Regions from separate parts of the Rossellomorea sp. NPDC071047 genome, predicted to be linked through region 1. Evidence: predicted binding sites of a transcription regulator. Region 1 holds the regulator's gene; each other region holds the start of a gene.
What was found. The regulator Rex, encoded in region 1, represses fermentation and respiration genes when NADH is low (regulators of the CRP and FNR family bind a similar motif). The targets are predictions, from matches to a motif close to TTGTGAAATATTTCACAA.

Region 1 (4,500 bases):
TCAACAGAGTCGATTTCCCGATTCCGTTTGGACCTACAAGAGCGATACTGTCTCCCTTTTTAACAGAGAAGTCGATGTGAGATGAAATCTGTTCGTCTTTTCCATATCCGATGGTAAGGTCTTGGACGTGAAGAACATCATTTCCACTTGGACGATCAATTTGAAAAGCAAAGTTGGCAGATTTCTCATCACCCAAGGGTCTATCCATCTTGTCCATTCGTTCCAGCTTTTTTCTGCGGCTTTGGGCCATCTTGGTCGTCGAGGCACGGGCGATATTCCGTTGAATGAAGTCTTCGAGTTTCGCGACCTCCTGTTGCTGGCGCTCGAACATCTTGAGGTCCTTTTCGTAGTCTTCTGCTTTCTGTTCAAGGTATTTGCTGTAGTTACCGTGGTATTTCTTGCTTCGATTCCGGGAAATCTCATACACTTGATTGACGACGCTATCCAGGAAGTACCGGTCATGGGATACGATCAGGACGGCTCCTTCATAGCTTTGAAGGTAGATCTCTAGCCACGATAAAGTCTCTATATCAAGATGGTTGGTCGGCTCATCAAGAATAAGAATGTCAGGTTTGGATAAAAGAAGTTTCCCAAGAGCGAGACGGGTTTTCTGCCCACCGCTCAATGTGGATATCTTTGTATCGTAATCAAAATCTGCGAAATTCAATCCGTGAAGGACAGAGCGGATATCCGCTTCATATTGGTAACCGCCGGAATCCTTGAACCTGACTTGAAGCTCATCGTATTCTTTTAGTACGCGTTGATAGAGCTCTTCCTGTTCATATACCGAAGGATCGGCCATCTGTTGCTCCAATGTTCTTAAATGCTTTTCCTGTCTCTGCAATTCCTCGAAGACAGTCAGCATTTCCGACCAAATGGATAGATCGGACTCCAACCCGGTATTCTGGGCCAGGTATCCAATGGAAACCCCTTTTGGTTTCGTGATGTCTCCTGAGTCATAGGAGAGATGACCTGCAATTATTTTTAAAAGAGTCGACTTTCCTGCACCGTTGCGTCCGACGAGAGCCACCCGATCTCTTGTCTGTATTTCAAGCTTAATATTTGATAGGATATTATCTGCACCAAAGTTTTTCGTTAGTTGATTCACTTGTAGTAGAATCATGACGTTTCACCTCTATTTCATAGTGCTAGTGTACCGTATTTGGGAGGGGAACGGCAATAAATCGACTATTAATCTTCGTACACTTAGGATAAAATATAGTGTATGATGGGTAGTAGAGTTTTAAATTCTGTATGCTTTCTATTTTGGAAGCGGTATCAGAGGTTTTGAATAGATGTGGGGGAATACAATATGAACCAGGATACAACGAAAATTCCACAGGCAACGGCTAAGCGCCTTCCGCTATATTATCGCTTTATCAAGAATCTATACTCGTCGGGAAAGCAGAGGGTTTCATCGAAAGAATTGAGTGAAGCGGTGAAAGTTGATTCTGCCACGATACGCAGAGATTTTTCTTATTTTGGAGCGTTAGGTAAAAAGGGTTATGGATATAATGTCAATTACCTGCTATCCTTTTTTCGTAAGACATTAGATCAAGATGCCATTACGAAGGTTGTGCTGATAGGTGTAGGGAATCTCGGTACAGCGTTTCTTCATTATAATTTCATAAAAAATAATAATACTAAGATTGAAATGGCTTTTGAAGTAGATGAAAAGAAGGTTGGGACACAAATCAGCGATGTACCCGTTTTTCATTTGGATGATTTAGAAGAGGGACTTGAAGGGCATGATATTGAAGTGGCGATTCTGACGGTTCCGGCATCTTCTGCTCAAAATATCACAGACCGTTTGGTTTCTTCTAATATAAAAGGGATCCTGAATTTCACTCCTGCGAGATTAACGGTGCCGGATCACATTCGCGTCCATCATATTGATCTGGCAGTCGAGCTTCAATCACTGGTATACTTCTTAAAGCATTATTCAGAGGATGACACGGAAATGTCACAAGATGGAATCATATCCGAATAGAAAATGATCCTTATATACGTTATGATAGAATGGTAAAAGAGGAGGTGTCTCATTATGTTAGGTGCAGGTAGTATCGTACTGATAACGGTTGTTGCTTTACTGATCTTCGGACCAAAGAAATTGCCTGAATTAGGGAAAGCAGCCGGGAATACATTACGCGAATTTAAAAATGCAACAAAGGGCTTAGCAGATGATGAGGACGATAATAGCAAAAAAGCTAAGTAGGGTAGGATGAACGCCATGAGTCAAAGTCAAAGAGACATGACAGTCTATGAACATATAGGAGAATTGCAAAAACGACTCATGTTTGTAGTCGTTTTCTTCTTGTTAGCGGTAATCGTGAGCTTTTTTCTTGCGGAGCCGCTGATTCGATATTTGCAGCACGCGGATGAAGCGAAAGAATTGACGATGAACGCCTTTCGGATTACAGACCCTCTCAAAATCTATATGGAAATGATCATGTTTATTGCGATCATCATGACATCACCCATCATTCTATTTCAAGTATGGTCGTTCGTTAGTCCAGGCTTATATGAGAAAGAGAGGAAGGTAACGCTTAGTTACATCCCGATTTCTGTCATTCTTTTCTTAGGTGGATTGTCATTTTCATATTTTATTTTGTTTCCTTATGTTGTGAAATTCATGATGGGTTTATCAACCAATCTGAATATCCAGCAAGTGATTGGAATTAATGAATACTTTCATTTCCTGTTTCAAATAACCATTCCATTTGGGTTTCTATTTCAACTTCCGGTTATTATGCTGTTTCTGACACGCCTCGGGATTATTACCCCGATGCTGCTGGCGCAAATGAGAAAAGTGGCGTACTTCATATTGTTGGTCATTGCGGCCTTCATTACACCACCGGACATCGTCTCGCATTTAATGGTAACCGTTCCTTTGCTTCTTCTTTATGAAATCAGTATTTGGATTTCAAAAATCGGATATAAAAAGGTTTTAGAAGCAGAGCAAAAGCTTGAAATGGAACAGTTCGAGGATATAAATAAGGATTGATCAAATGATCAATCCTTATTTTTTATTCTCTATTTTCTTTTTGATTTTGAAATGCAGCAGCACCATCCGCAACCCGGAACCAAAATCAAGGGTTGCCAGAAAGACAAGCATATAAGCGAAAAATCCCCAACCATCATCCTGTACATTTTGCACAGCAAAGTATGTGAAGAGCACACCGAGAAGGAGATAGATCACGCCTGAGAATAATGGTGATCTCCTCATAGAAATAATCCTCCAATAAATCCTTGTATTTGTTCAGCTTCGTTGATCATTTTTTCAATTTCATCCTTATAGATAGATTGCATTAGAACGACCGTTGTATTCATGGCAACATGGGCAAATATTGGAACCAGGATACGCTTCGTTTTGACATAAAGAAACGCAAAGGTAAAGCCCATAGCAGAGTACAGGATCACGTGCACAGGCTCAAAATGAGCAAGGGCAAAGATTACAGAGCTGATTAACGCGGCGAAGAAGAAATTCATCTTCTCGTAAAGAACGCCGAAGATAATCTTTCTGAATACTATCTCTTCCAGTATAGGTCCGATGATTGCAGCGACCATCATGGATAGGGGTACCTTTTCAATAATGCTGATAATCATCTGAGTGTTTTCAGACCCCATCTCGATTCCCAGCGCATACTCGACTTGTATGGCGACGGATTGAGCGATGAACGCCATAAAGATCCCGACTACAGCCCATACAATGGAGCCCCCTGCATTCATGGGAGCGGTTCTTTCGAGTCCGGTGCTTGTGTCACTCTTCCTGAGAATGCCCCACACAACAAGCAGGGTTAAGGTAAAGCTGATTACTAGCCAGTATCCCGGAACAAGATTCCTAACTGTATCTTCGGGCTGACCGAGGACATCCACACCAATTTTAAATAGTAAGGGTATGCCTACAACGCTTGAAAGCTGCATGACAATATAGGTAATTAAGATATATCCGAAATGTTTTTTCAACGTATGATCTCCTTTAGCACCTGTTAGATGAGGAACAACCCCATTCATCTTGAACTCACTCTTGTACAATTCTACTAAGAAAAGAGGAACTGTTCAAATCTGAGGGTCTTGTAAGAATTGCCACACTTCAATCGACATAAGTAATAAAGCCATATGAGAAGGCATAGTATAGGAGGGTGTGAAAAAAAGAGAAAAATGACGAAAAAAATTTTAAGCAGGACTCTTGCAAAATGAAAACGAATTAATTAATATAATAGTTGTGTTAGCACTCACAACAAGCGAGTGCTAATAAATATCATTTACATAATTTCAAGGAGGTTGTTTCACTTGTTAAAACCACTAGGTGATCGCGTCGTTATCGAGCTAGTTGAGTCAGAAGAAAAAACAGCAAGCGGTATTGTGCTACCGGATTCCGCAAAGGAAAAGCCACAAGAAGGTAAAGTGATGGCTGTAGGTACTGGTCGCATTCTAGACAACGGTGAGCGCGTTGCTCTTGAGGTAGCTGTCGGCGATCGAATCATTTTCTCTAAATAC
Region 2 (4,500 bases), on a different contig from region 1:
GTTTAACACAAAAAGAGCTTAGCGGAGCTTTGAATATCGCTCCTTCAACAAGTACCCGATTTGTAGATAAATTAGAAATGAAGGGGCTTGTTACACGTAAGAACAAAGGGAAGTTGGCGATCATCGCCCTGACGGATAAAGGCTATAGCATGCAGGATGACATTTCGAAGTGTTGGAAGAACCTGTTTAAACGCTATGCAGAAATCATGGGTGAGGAGCAGGCACGTAAGTTGACTCGTGATGTGAATGAAGCGAATTTAATATTGGAAAATAAAAAATAAATTTTTTTAGTTTATTAGTTGTATGTACAAACAAACGATGATATTATTTGTATATACAAATAAGGAGTGATAGAAATGAAAACACTAGTTTTAGTAGGACATCCAAATTTACAAGAATCAAGAATGAACAAAGCCTGGACAGAACGTTTGGAAAAAGAAGAGAGCGTTACTGTGCATAATTTATATAAGGAATATCCAAACATGGATATTGACGTGGAGAGAGAACAAAATCTTTTGTTAGAACATGACCGAATCGTCTTCCAATTCCCATTCTTCTGGTACAGTACACCAGCGATTCTAAAAGAATGGCAGGATAAGGTGCTGGAATACGGTTGGGCTTATGGGGCAGAGGGCACGAAGCTTCACGGAAAAGAATTCTTGGTTGTAACCTCAACCGGCGGTCCTGCAGGTGCATATCGATCAGGAGGATTCAATCACTATTCCATGAGCGAACTGCTGAAACCACTGCAGGCTACTGCTAACTTAACGGGAATGGCATTCCTGCCTGCTTATGTTGAGCATGGGGTTAGAGTGTTGAGTGATGATGAAGTGGTTGCGTCTGTCGAGAGAGTAGTAGCTCATGTAGTAAATCCGGAGTTGAAGTTCGGGAGATAGTTAGGGGAGCTCATTCGTTTTAGGGATGGGCTCTTTAGTATTATTACTGAGTGGAGAGATTAAGATGCAGTGTGGATAAAAGTGGAAATTGAGGTCCGTCCCTCTCAACTTTATTCAAACTGCCAAAGTATTGGTATACTTTGACAGTTTGTTGTTTATCGGGTTTGGTATTCTACTGTCAAGATGGCAGTGACGCCGATTTGTCCTGGTTGCACGGTTGTACTTTCTTCAGCGGCTTTCACAAATCCAGTTGTTACAAAGGGGGTGACCATCGGGCTTGATTGCTCTGTGATGGACTTTGGCTGGGGACTTAGCTGTTGCCCCGATTGGCTCGATAATGTGAGTGCTTTTTGGTATGCCTTTTGATAGGCCAAAGCAAGGGCTGACTGATAGGATTCGATAGGATTTGAATTGACAAATTGAATGTTTTCTACCCGATTCGCTCCGCTTTTAATAGCATCATCCATAATCGTACCCACTTTTTCAATATCTTTTATAGTAACGCGAAATACTTGGCGAACCTCATATCCTGTAAAAATTTGTTTACCGTCCTCATAGTTGTACTGTGGGAATACTTGATAGGTGGAGGTTTGGATATCTTTTTCTGACACACCGTTATTTAATAGTGATTGAACGACTTGAGTGGACTGTTGCTGGTTCTGGTTTTGTGCCGCTTCAAGTTCTTCATCTTTAGTGACAACGCCGATAGAGACGATGGCTTGATCAGGATCCACATAAAGTGTATGCTCACCCGTTACAGTAATCGTCCCATTGGTGTTGCTGGTTCTATAGTAAGGATATGGATACATGGGTAAACCTACACGCAGGTAAAGGATTCAATTTTATCTAAATCGATACCAAAGTAAACCCATGTGAATCCGATCCATCTCCATCCGGCGATGGAACGGCGCCCAACAAAGACAGGATAAAACCAGAACGCATCTCTTCGTAACCAAATATACGTGTAGCGGAATAAACATCTTCTGATGGCACCAGGGTCTACTGCAAAGACACTCGGTCCGCCTTGTGTTCCTTGCATCGCCGTTTTTTGTGGTTGGAAGTTCGGTGGTGGTCCGGGTGGTGGTTGATTTTGTCCGCCTTGCCCGCCTCCAGGTGGTGGTGAGCTTGGTGCACCTTGTCCTCCACCAGGAAAGCCAGGAATGCCTGGAAAGCCGCCACCTGATCCTTGACCTCCACCAGGAAATCCGGGGAACCCGCTACCTCCCCCAGGAAAACCGGGGAATAGTTGTCTGTGATCGTACATAGAAGAACCTCCTCATAAAGATTTCTCTTTATCATATGAGGAGGTCCAATGGGCGTGCGTGTCTATTCATTTTAACGAAGGGAGTAAATCAAGAATCCATCGCTTTTTTCATCACATTTTTTAGCGTCTCTGCAGAGTGGGCGAATTGAGTTCTTTCTTTGTCATTTAACGGAAGCTCGACGACTTTTCTGATGCCCTCACCATTAATGATGGCGGGGACCCCGATGTATATGTCCTCCTGATCATATTCTCCTTCAAGGAGGGCAGAAACGGTTAATATGCTATTTTCATTGTTAAAGATAGCTTTGGTAATCCTGGCAAGACCCATGGCAATGCCGTAATAAGTTGCGCCTTTCCGTTCAATGATGTGATAGGCTGCATCTCTTACATTGACGAATATATCATCGAGCTGTTTCTGCACGTCATCCTGGTGGAGATCAATCAACTCACTTAAATGACTTGCACCTACAGTCGTGTGGCTCCAAACTGGAAACTCCGTGTCGCCGTGTTCTCCCATAATATAGGCGTGAATATTCCGTGTATCAATATCAAAATGCTCTCCGACTAAGTAGCGAAGTCTTGCTGTATCTAGGATCGTTCCTGAGCCGATGACTCTTTCTTTCGGAAGACCGGAAAACTTCCACGTTGCATACGTTAAGATGTCGACAGGATTCGTCGCCACAAGGAAAATGCCATTGAATCCACTATTCATGACAGAGTCTACAATGTTTTTAAAGATTTTCACATTCTTTTCCACCAGGTCCAGACGGGTTTCACCCGGCTGCTGGTTCGCTCCTGCCGTAATTACGACCAAGTCGGCATCTTTACAGTCACTGTAATCTCCTGCAGATATTTTCATAGGGGAGGCGAATGCAAGACCATGATTTAAATCACGTGCGTCTCCGTCAGCTTTCTCCTTATTCAAATCAATCATCACAAGTTCATGTGCGATTCCTTGATTAAGGAGAGCAAAGGCATAACTTGAACCAACAAATCCTGTACCGATTAAAGCTACTTTGTTTGTGCATTTGATTGTCATACGTCATCACCTATTCATGAGTTTTTTTGCATCATACACAACAATGTTCATTTTCAAAGAAATGTAATGGGGGATGAAAGATTTTTAGTAAGTGTATTGTGAAATTATTCACAACCAAATGATAACATGAAACATACAGATTTTCTACTCATGAATTCAGATAAATACTTAAATGTGAATTATTTCACAAATTTTTCAAACAATGGACAGACCCAGGTCCGTCCCTCAAATAAAAAAAGGGTTTTTTCTAATATGTGATGAATGTATAGAGGAAGAGGAGAGTTATGGGAGGTGTGTGTATGAATGTCAGGAGTGGGGATTTATATATCCGTCGGTTAGAGGAGGAGGATAAATACACGTTGGCAAGGTGGTTGCAGGATCCAGTGGTGCTGGAGTTTTATGAAGGGAGGGACTGCCCATTTACTCTTCAGATGGTGGAGGAGAAGTTCCTGGCAGAGAGGGACGTCTTAGGTTGTCTGGTTGAGTACGAGGGGAATGAAATCGGTTATCTCCAGTATTATCAGCTAGATGAAGAAACAATGATACGATATGGTTACACGAATTTAGATGAAGTGATTTACGGTACGGATCAATTTATCGGAGAAGCGACATATTGGAACAGGGGAGTAGGGACGAAACTCATTCGAGCTGTAGTAGAGTACTTGCTCAAGAAGGAGGGTGTCCACCGACTCGTGGTGGATCCCATGACTTGGAACACCAGAGCGATCCGATGCTATGAGAAATGTGGATATAGTAAAGCAAGAATACTGCGGGAGCATGAGCTTCATGAAGGCGAATATCATGATTCCTGGTTGATGGAGTTCATTCCCGAGTAAATGGGAGACTGTAAAATGAAAAGAAAAATAGAAGAAGCCATTGCATTGAGAGAGTCGGGAGAATACGCAGCCTCCATTGAAAGGTGGAAGCGATTGATTGGGGAAGAACCAGATAATGGTTTTCTGCATTACCAATGTGCATGGACCCATGACACAATGGGACTAGAAAGTGAAGCCGTTCCTTATTACGAAAGTTCGATTCAATTGGGACTGGATGATAAAGATTTACAAGGCGCATATCTTGGATTAGGGAGTACATATCGGACATTGGGAGAGTATGAAAAAAGCAAATCGGTTTTCAAGAAAGGAATCGGACGATTTCCTGAAAATAAAGCGTTGACGGTCTTTTATTCCATGACGCTCTATAATCTGAACGAACACAGTCAAGCAATGGAGCTACTGCTGACATGCATTGGAGAAACGTCACAAGACCCCACCATTGAAGCTTATAAAAAGGCGATAACA
Region 3 (4,500 bases), on a different contig from region 1:
CGCTCTGCGGGAATCTTCATAGTGTGAGGGGAGGATTGCCATGGGTGTGGCGTTTTCGAATACGGTTAGTGAGATCATGACTAGCATAGCAAGGTATAGGCCGTCCATTTGACCTGATCCCACCGAATATGCCCCTACAGCTAAAACGATCCATGAAATAAGAAGCGAGACCAGGATATTGGTTGAATGACTAAAGAGGGAATGGACACCCTCACGTTCCTGTTCACTCACATAGCCTGTTGATGCATGAACAAGGCTTCTCTCTTTATCCTCCAGTCGCTGATAGATTTTCAGGTCTCTGAATCCATAAAGAAATTCCGTTACCTCAGTAGACAACTCCCCTCTTCTTTCTCTTAAGGTCATTTCAATCTTTCTCTGTTTAAGAGCAAAATGGACAGGGAGGACGAATCCCGTCAGCAGAAGGCCCACGAGAAGAATCAATGCAACAGATACAGAATAAAACATCGTAAACAAAATCGTACTTAAGAACACCATCACCAGAATGATCGGCGGATAAAAGACCCTCAGAAAGAAATTTTGGAGGCTCTCTACGTCCCCGACAATTCTTGAGAGAAGATCTCCACTTCTGTATCGCCCGAAAATCCCCGGTGCTAACGGCTCGATCGTTTCATAAATCGAGACCCGTAAGTTGGCAAGAATCGTGAAAGTAGCACGATGTGAAAAATAACGTTCTGCATAACGGCTTAGCGCCTTTGTAAAACCGAACAGCTTCAAGAGCGCAATCATTACCGTCAGTGCGTATAGAGGTACTTCCAAAGCCGCTTTAGAAATTAAATAACCACTTGAAGCAAATAATCCGACAGAGGTCATTCCAGCCAGGAAGCAAAAAAGAATAGAATACACAATATCCTTTTTTTCCTTCATCATCAGCTTTACGACAAATCCTAACTCTTTCATCATATGTTCACTCCTTGCTGTACAGTCACCATCTCATGATACCGTGAAGAGGACTTCATTAACTCATCATGATTTCCTATACCCGCTAATTCCCCATTTTCCAGGAACAGAATTTGATCCGCTTCACGAATTGTATGCAGGCGGTGAGCCACCGTAATCACCGTTGAATTCTCGGATAATTCCTGAATGGAGGCTTGAAGGATTCCCTCCGTTTTAAGATCCAATCCTGTTGTCGGTTCGTCGAAAAGAATAAGAGAAGGTTTCTTGAGAAAAGCCCTCGCTAAGGCAATACGCTGTTTCTCTCCTCCTGACAGCCCTCTCCCCGCTTCACCGATCGGTGTGTCAAACCCTTTATCGAGACCTGCAATCATTTGTGAGATTCCTGCTTTTTCAGCAGCGTATTCGATCTCTTCCCTGGTCACGCCCTCTCTTCCTCCAACCGCAATATTCTCTGAGATTGTGCCTGAGAATAAATACGGATTCTGAGAAATATAACTCAGTTGATCAAACCAGTCGCTTTCCCTATATTCACTTCTCAAAAGTCCATCAATCACGATGTCGCCTTCAGAAGGATCAAGAAGTCCGGCTAAAAGATGAAGAAGCGTTGTTTTCCCTGCTCCACTTTGACCGACAATCGCCACCTGGCCACAAGGAGGAATGGCCGCCGAAATGGATTGAAGAACCAATCCATTATCACCGTAGGAAAACCCGACATTACGTAATTCAATTGTGGCAGGAGTCCCGTTTGATACGAGTTCCTTCTCTCCCCATTGCACAGGTCGATCTTTTTCTTCAAGCTCCTCCATGACTTTCTTCGCGGCCCCCATACTTCCTCGGCCAGTATGAAATGCTTGCCCAAGCTCTTTTAATGATAAATAGAATTCCGGGGCGAGCACAAGAACGAAGAAAGCGGTGAAGAATGAAATGCTTTCAAAGACGACCAATCTGAGCCCTACTTCAAGAGCAATCAGTCCAATACTTAACATGGAAATAAACTCTAACATCAAGGAGGATAAGAACGCTGTCTTTAACACTTCCATCGTGGCTTCACGAAAGTCAAGACTGGCAGAACGGATTCCTTCTTTCTGTTGTTCCCCTCTTCCAAGGAGCTTCAAGGTAGTCAATCCTTGCAGTGTATCGAGAAATCGTCCGGAAAAAGCCGTCAGCTTATCCATTTGCTTCTCGGATTTGTTTTTTGTCATCACTCCGATAATCGCCATAAATAAGGGAATGAACGGGGCCGTTATGACCATGATCAGACCCGTATATATATGCTCCGTAAAAATGATGATTAAAAGTATTAACGGAACGAAGGTCGTTTGGATTCTTTGGGGCACGTACTGACTGTAATACCCATCCAGCCCATCGACAGCATCCATCATCGTACTGACTTTTTGTCCAGACTGCCCTTGAATGGACGCTTGCAGTGGATTTTTTGTCCACTTGTTCAAGAGCCGCTTTCTCAAGTCGCTCTTCACCATCGAAGCCATCCTGATTCCTGTTCGTCCATTTACATATGTGAGGGCTGCTCTCCCCACTAAAATAATCAGCAACGCACCCAGCATTGGGAGAATGTCTTGAAATTCCACTCCCTCTATAAACATTTTATCTACAATGCTAACCAGCAAGTAGGCTTGTCCAATCACAACTCCCCCCATTAATAGGGATGTTCCGTAGAGGGTCATCATGGATGATCTCTGCTGCTTAGCCAATTTATTTAGTTCTTTCATACCTTTTCTCAACTCCAAGGTTAAAAGTTAGTGAAATGTTTCACAAATTAATAACTCTATTATAGTAGACTTGTTCCCTTAATGCATCTTTTAGGATTGACCTTTTTGTGACAATTCCAGAACCCAGTTAGTTTTGAATGTGGCGTGGATGGTCTAGTATTTCATTGATGTCCTAAGGAATCCAGCCGAAATCGCCAGTAATCCGGTCATTTGTCTGTATAATCCTGCGGAAACCACCAATAATCCAGCCGATTCCGGTGAATATCCAGCCGATATCTTTATTAATCCGGCCATTTTACAATAATTGAAAACCTGCACAAACTAAATTCCAATCAATAAAAATAGAGAGGCATATCGCTAAGCGAATGTCCTCTCTATTTTCCCCTGTTATATCTTCAATAAATCCTTCGTAACACGCTGAATAATCTCCGGCAGCACTGAGAAGGTGTATGGTTTATATACTCTCTCTGTCCACTGATGGCCATCTTTTCCATAAACTCCGATATTAATAGAAGGGATGTTGAGTTTTCTGATCATGTCGATGGGAACAGGGAACAACTGATCGATCAATGGAAGATTCTTTTTGAATACGTCAATATCCTCGTCTTCTTCATGAAGAGAAAGAAAGCTTCCGTCTGCGAGATATGGGAAAAACCGCTTTATCACAAATTCTTCGCCGGTTTCTTCGGCTATATCATTTAAGCATTTCCCTAAAGCTTCTCTTACCCTCTTGCCATACTCATTTTCCTCGTTCACAAAGTTATGAGGTAAAAATGGCGGTGCGAAGAAAATGATCACTCTGGGCGTTCGATCAGGATCCAGATGCTGCAGTGCTTCCACCATGGCATATGCAATCGTTCTTCTGTCTTCCCCCTCCATATCATAAAAGACCTTTTTCATGACAGGATCGGGATCAATGCCTCTTTCCTTCAGCCAGAAGATATACTCCCGTAATGTCAGCACTTCCACTTCCCATGAAAACTCCCTTTCCGGGAATCCATGATAGCTCCGATATTGCTCAAACTGCCTTTTACTGCGTTCTTCCAATTCACTCACTGCCTTTAATGCTGCCTTCTTCATATCGTAGAGCACTTCCCGGGCAGTCCTCTCGTATACAAAGTAATTGAAGTAAAGAGAAGCGCTCAGAGGGGTCTGAACATTATACGTATGCTTGTCATCTTTGAAGTACAAACAAGATGGCGGCAGGGTGAATTCACCAGGTATATCCTCAAGGTAATCCAGGTTCTGATTGATTTCAAGATTGATCTTCGAAGCAATCACAGTAGGATCGATCGATGTCAGAACATCCCCTACATGCGCTTCTCTTCCATATATATAAAAGCTTGGCAGGAGCTTTCCTGCAGCTCCCGTGTAAATATATCGCTTACAGTCCCCATCATAGATCGGAGAAATGAAATCGGTATTGATCGCGGCCAAATAGTCAAAGCCCTCTTTTTTCAAACGATAGAGATCACTTAAAGCTGCAATCATTCCGGCGTGTTCACTTTCTTCATCACCATTAAATAGGAAGAGTAAATGCCCATCTGGCGTTTCCTGGCCCGTATAGTTCAACAGATTCGCCATGTGTACGGCAATCCCGCTCTGCATATCCAATGCCCCTCTTCCAAACAGCCAGTTTCCAGAGAGGGCGTCTTCTCTCACCTTTTCCTCTCCTTCATAGTCCATAAAGAACTTCTGGAGAAAGTCGGGATCATGAGCCATATCTTGAAGTGCCCCATAATCATCCGTCCCCACCGTATCATAGTGGGCATGGAATAATACAGTTTTCGAAGACGTTCCTTTCACGAGAGCAAACACGTTTTTCCTTCCTGTCGGATCATTCGGGACTTCT

Region 2: a site for Rex is predicted at 3,372-3,389, ahead of ACQKFO_RS16790 (L-lactate dehydrogenase). Genes of this name have one in related genera too.
Region 3: a site for Rex is predicted at 2,677-2,694, ahead of cydD (thiol reductant ABC exporter subunit CydD). Genes of this name have one in related genera too.

The regions. Positions count from the first base shown of each region.
Region 1 covers NZ_JBNNJT010000013.1:20,145-24,644, reverse strand. Annotated here, with positions in the region: gene ACQKFO_RS23275 (ABC-F family ATP-binding cassette domain-containing protein) at 1-1,123, opposite strand, end outside; gene ACQKFO_RS23270 (redox-sensing transcriptional repressor Rex) at 1,313-1,990, shown strand; gene ACQKFO_RS23265 (twin-arginine translocase TatA/TatE family subunit) at 2,045-2,215, shown strand; gene tatC (twin-arginine translocase subunit TatC) at 2,231-3,004, shown strand; gene ACQKFO_RS23255 (YdiK family protein) at 3,020-3,226, opposite strand; gene ACQKFO_RS23250 (CPBP family intramembrane glutamic endopeptidase) at 3,223-3,966, opposite strand; gene groES (co-chaperone GroES) at 4,294-4,500, shown strand, end outside.
Region 2 covers NZ_JBNNJT010000005.1:29,726-34,225, forward strand. Annotated here, with positions in the region: gene ACQKFO_RS16770 (MarR family winged helix-turn-helix transcriptional regulator) at 1-281, shown strand, start outside; gene ACQKFO_RS16775 (NAD(P)H-dependent oxidoreductase) at 357-896, shown strand; gene ACQKFO_RS16780 (SIMPL domain-containing protein) at 1,052-1,705, opposite strand; gene ACQKFO_RS16785 (transporter) at 1,714-2,160, opposite strand; gene ACQKFO_RS16790 (L-lactate dehydrogenase) at 2,249-3,199, opposite strand; gene ACQKFO_RS16795 (GNAT family N-acetyltransferase) at 3,499-4,035, shown strand; gene ACQKFO_RS16800 (tetratricopeptide repeat protein) at 4,051-4,500, shown strand, end outside.
Region 3 covers NZ_JBNNJT010000005.1:36,675-41,174, reverse strand. Annotated here, with positions in the region: gene cydC (thiol reductant ABC exporter subunit CydC) at 1-918, opposite strand, end outside; gene cydD (thiol reductant ABC exporter subunit CydD) at 918-2,648, opposite strand; gene ACQKFO_RS16815 (M20/M25/M40 family metallo-hydrolase) at 3,036-4,500, opposite strand, start outside.